2 regions of the Streptomyces sp. WMMC940 genome follow, and region 1 is predicted to be linked to the other one. Evidence: riboswitches for the same ligand, from Rfam matches in the RefSeq annotation. Region 1 holds a riboswitch; the other holds the start of a gene.
The links. A riboswitch is a leader RNA that binds a small molecule or an ion and turns the genes downstream of it on or off. The one in region 1 is predicted to bind glycine.

Region 1 (2,193 bases):
ACGGCGAGGAGCACCTGGGCGGTGCAGATGTTGCTGGTGGCCTTCTCGCGGCGGATGTGCTGCTCGCGGGTCTGCAGGGCGAGACGGTACGCCTTGTTGCCGTCGGCGTCGACGGAGACGCCGACGAGTCGTCCGGGCAGGCTGCGGGCGTGCTTCTCCTGGACGGCCATGTAGCCGGCGTGCGGGCCGCCGAAGCCCATGGGGACGCCGAAGCGCTGCGTCGTACCGACGGCGATGTCCGCTCCGAGCTCACCGGGCGAGGTGAGCAGCGTCAGGGCGAGCAGATCGGCGGCGACGGTGACGATCGCGCCGAGGTCGTGGGCCTGGTCGATGACCGGCTTGATGTCCCGGACCGCACCGGAGGCACCCGGGTACTGGACCAGTACGCCGAAGACACCGCGCTCGGCGATCTCCACCGGGATCCCGTCGCCGAGGTCGGCCACGACGACCTCCACACCGGTCGGCTCGGCCCGGGTCTCGATCACGGCGATGGTCTGCGGCAGCGCGTCGGCGTCGATCAGGAAGACGCCGTTCTTGACCTTGCCGACCCGCCGGGACAGCGCCATGGCCTCCGCGGCGGCGGTGCCCTCGTCGAGCAGCGAGGCGCCGGACGTGGGCAGTCCGGTCAGGTCGGCGACCATGGTCTGGAAGTTGAGCAGCGCCTCCAGACGGCCCTGCGAGATCTCCGGCTGGTACGGCGTGTACGCCGTGTACCAGGCCGGGTTCTCCATCACGTTCCGCAGGACGACCGGCGGGGTGAAGGTCCCGTGGTAGCCGAGGCCGATCATCGGGGCAAGCACCTGGTTGCGGTCGGCGAGGCCCCGGAGCTCGGCGAGCACCTCGGCCTCGGTGCGGGCGCCGGGCAGCCCCAGGGCCTCGGCGCTCTTGATGACGTCCGGCACGGCGGCGGCGGTCAGCTCGTCCAGCGAGCCGTAGCCGACCTGCGCCAGCATCTTCGCCTGGGCCTCGGTGTCGGGGCCGATGTGGCGCTGCTCGAAGGGGGTGCCTCGCTCCAGCTGGGAGAGCGGAATGCGGTTGGCGGTCATTGCGGAGGCCTCCTGGTCGTAACGACCTGCGAGGGGCACCACGGCGCGGGTGCCCGGACGGCCTCCCCCTCTGTCATCTCAACCTGAGAGCTTCACCGGCACGCCCCGGGGCGTGCCGGCTTTCACCGTCGGTGAGAGCGGATGCCGTCCGACGCCCGCCCTGCTTTCCAGAGTGACCTCGTCCGTGCGGTACAGGGGCCTGAGAGATTCCGGGGAGGATTTGCTCCTTCGGCGGCTCCGGCTTTCACCGGGGCACTCTCCCGCACGGGGTCAGCAGCCGCTGCCAGCGTACCAGCGCGGCCTCACCTGGGACCTTCGAGTGGACGACGCCCCGGATGTGCACTTTCGTAGTGTTCAGCGAACCCGTGCGACCTGTTTGGAGGGACCGTGCAGACCGACATCGATCCGCGCAGCCTGATCGGCCGCAAGGCGTTCGACCGCGAGGGCCACAAGCTCGGGACCGTGGACGAGGTGTACCTCGACGACGCCACGGGCGTCCCCGAATGGGCGGCCGTGCGGACCGGCCTGTTCAGCCGGGACGCGTTCGTACCGCTGGAACCCAGCCGGCTGGAGGGCGACGGCCTCCACATACCGTTCGAGCGCGCCCTGATCAAGGACGCGCCCGACTTCGGTGTCGGCCGCCATCTCTCCCCCGAGCAGGAACTGCAGCTGTACCACCACTACGGTCTCGACCTGCCCTCGCCGCCGGAGGGGCCGACCGCCTCCCCGTCCCCCGGCGACGAGGCCGGAGGGCCCGGCACCGGCTCCGCCGGGGACCGCGACTTCGGGCGGCTGGCCGGCCCCGACGACTGATCCTCCGGCGGACGCACCAGCGGCAGCGGCTCCGAGGGCTCCAGCCCCGGGTCGTCCACCGGGAACGTCCGCACCCGGCCCGGTGCGACCGACCACGGCTCCTCGAAGCGGACCGTGACCCTCCCCAGCCCGCTGCCCTGGACCCATCCAGGGCCGTACTCGGCGTGGTGTACGTCCTGACCGGCGGCCCAGCGCCGGTCCACCACCGGCCGCACGCCCCCGCCCGGCGGCTGCTCCTCGCCCGGCGACGGCTCCCGGGACGGCGCAGGCTCGTCGTCCTGGTCGTGTCGCTCCCCCGCGGCGGCCTGTGCGAACAGGTCCTCCTGCGTGTAGT
Region 2 (2,193 bases), 4.4 Mb from region 1:
TCCACGTAGGCGATGGCGAGCGGCTTGCCCAGGGTCGGCGACGGCGCGCCGGAGGTGACCTCGCCGACGACCTGGCCCCCGGAGACCACGGCCATCCCGGCCCGCGGCACCCGGCGGCCCCGGGCGACCAGGCCGACCAGCTTGCGCGGCGGGTTCGTGGCGGCACGCTCGGCGGCGGCCTCCAGGGCCTTGCGGCCGACGAAGTCGCCCTCCTTCTCGAACTTCACGACCCGGCCGAGACCGGCGTCGAAGGGGGTGAGCGACGTGGTCAGCTCGTGCCCGTACAGGGGCATGCCCGCCTCCAGGCGCAGCGTGTCACGGCAGGACAGGCCGCACGGCACGAGACCGGCCGGAGCACCGGCCTCGGTCAGCGCCCGCCACAGCGTCTCCGCGTGCCGCGGCTCGACGAACAGTTCGAAGCCGTCCTCGCCGGTGTAGCCGGTACGGGCGATCAATGCCGGGACGCCGGCGACGGTGCCGGGGAGGCCGGCGTAGTACTTCAGTCCGTCCAGGTCGGCGTCGGTGAGCGACTTGAGGATGCCGGGCGACTCGGGTCCCTGTACGGCGATGAGCGCATATGCGTCCCGGTCGTCGCGTACTGCCGCGTCGAAGCCCTCGGCACGCTCCGTGAGGGCGTCGAGGACGATCTGCGCGTTGGAGGCGTTGGCGACGACCATGTACTCCGTGTCGCCGAGGCGGTACACGATCAGGTCGTCGAGGATGCCGCCGTCCTCGCGGCAGATCATCGTGTAGCGGGCGCGGCCGGTGGCGACGCCGCCGATGTTGCCGACCAGCGCGTAGTCCAGCAGGGCGGCGGCCTGCGGTCCGGTCACGGTGATCTCGCCCATGTGGGAGAGGTCGAAGAGACCGGCCTTCGAGCGGACGGCGTTGTGCTCGTCGCGCTCACTCGCGTACCGCAGCGGCATGTCCCAGCCGGCGAAATCGGTCATGGTCGCGCCCAGCGAGCGATGCAGGGCATCAAGGGCGGTGAGACGGGGGGCGTTGCTCATGGATGGGGCTCCCAGGGCATGACTGGCGAGGACGATCCTCCCCATCTGTCATCGAAACCTGAGAGGTTCGTCACGACCACACGTAGCGGACGTACGCGGAGGGCGTGACTTGCACCTTGGGTGGAACCGCAGGGACTGCGGCTCGCTTTTCAGATCTGCCTCGTCGCGCGCGGTACGGGGCCTGAGAGATTCAAGGGAGGGACTTGCTCCTTCGGCGCCCGGCCCACACAGTGGCCGGGACTCTCCCGCGCGGATTCAAGCGGCCGGTATGCAGTTTGCGCGGACATCATTGCACGGGTGCCCTCGTCGGCAAATCACTTGTCGGTCATTACCTTTTCTTTAAGCTTCTTGGGCAGGGTCTCGAGACCCGACAGGGGGAGAGTGAGCTGATGACGTTGCAGCAGTCCGGTGCCTGTCCGGCGACCGCAGGGGTCCCCGCCCGGCCCCGAGCCGCCGGGGCTACCCGCCCCGGCCTGCCGATCGGCCTCACCACGGCCCAGCCCCTCGTGCGTGACCTGCGGGAACGCGAGGGGCGCGGCCCACGCGCCCTGGTGTTCCGCCGCGGCGACGTGGTCGTCATCTCCGGGCTGCCCGGCAGCGGAAAGTCCACGCTCATCCGGCGGGCGGCCGACGGGGGCGGGATCGACTCCCAGGACGCCCGGGACCGCTGGGACCGGCGGATGCCCCGTGCCCTGCCGTACGCCGTCTACCGTCCGCTCGTCCGGCTCGCGCACTACGCGGGCCTGCGCCGGGCGCTGCGCTCCGGCGAGAGCGTGATCGTGCACGACTGCGGCACCCAGTCGTGGGTCCGGCGCTGGCTGGCCCGGGAGGCCCGCAGACGGGGGCGCGACCTCCATCTGCTGCTGCTGGACGTCACCCCCGAGACCGCCCGCGCGGGCCAGCGGGAGCGCGGCCGCGGCGTCTCCGGCTACGCCTTCGCCCGCCACCGCCGAGCGGTCTCCCACCTCCTCCGCGCGGCCGAACGCGGCCACCTCCCCGCGGGCTGCGCCTCCGCGACCCTCCTCGACCGCGCGGCGGCCTCCGCGCTCACCCGGATCGGCTTCACCGAGACGCCCTGAGGACCTGAGGCCGGGCGAGGCGCGGTGGGCGGGTCGACCGGCCCGACGGCCCCACGGGCCGACGACAGGACCGGACCGGCCGGCTTCGCGGCCGGTGCGCGGGG

Region 2: linked by a shared signal. The riboswitch ahead of gcvT (glycine cleavage system aminomethyltransferase GcvT) and the one ahead of gcvP (aminomethyl-transferring glycine dehydrogenase) in region 1 are both predicted to bind glycine.

Annotation. Positions count from the first base shown of each region.
Region 1 is NZ_JAPZBC010000001.1:6,573,007-6,575,199, reverse strand. Features, by position in the region: gene gcvP (aminomethyl-transferring glycine dehydrogenase) at 1-1,046, opposite strand, end outside; glycine riboswitch at 1,224-1,319, opposite strand; partial or broken gene O7595_RS33970 (PRC-barrel domain-containing protein) at 1,434-1,580, shown strand; gene O7595_RS29000 (DNA polymerase IV) at 1,727-2,193, opposite strand, start outside.
Region 2 is NZ_JAPZBC010000001.1:2,153,783-2,155,975, reverse strand. Features, by position in the region: gene gcvT (glycine cleavage system aminomethyltransferase GcvT) at 1-1,010, opposite strand, end outside; glycine riboswitch at 1,171-1,268, opposite strand; gene O7595_RS09400 (AAA family ATPase) at 1,400-2,089, shown strand.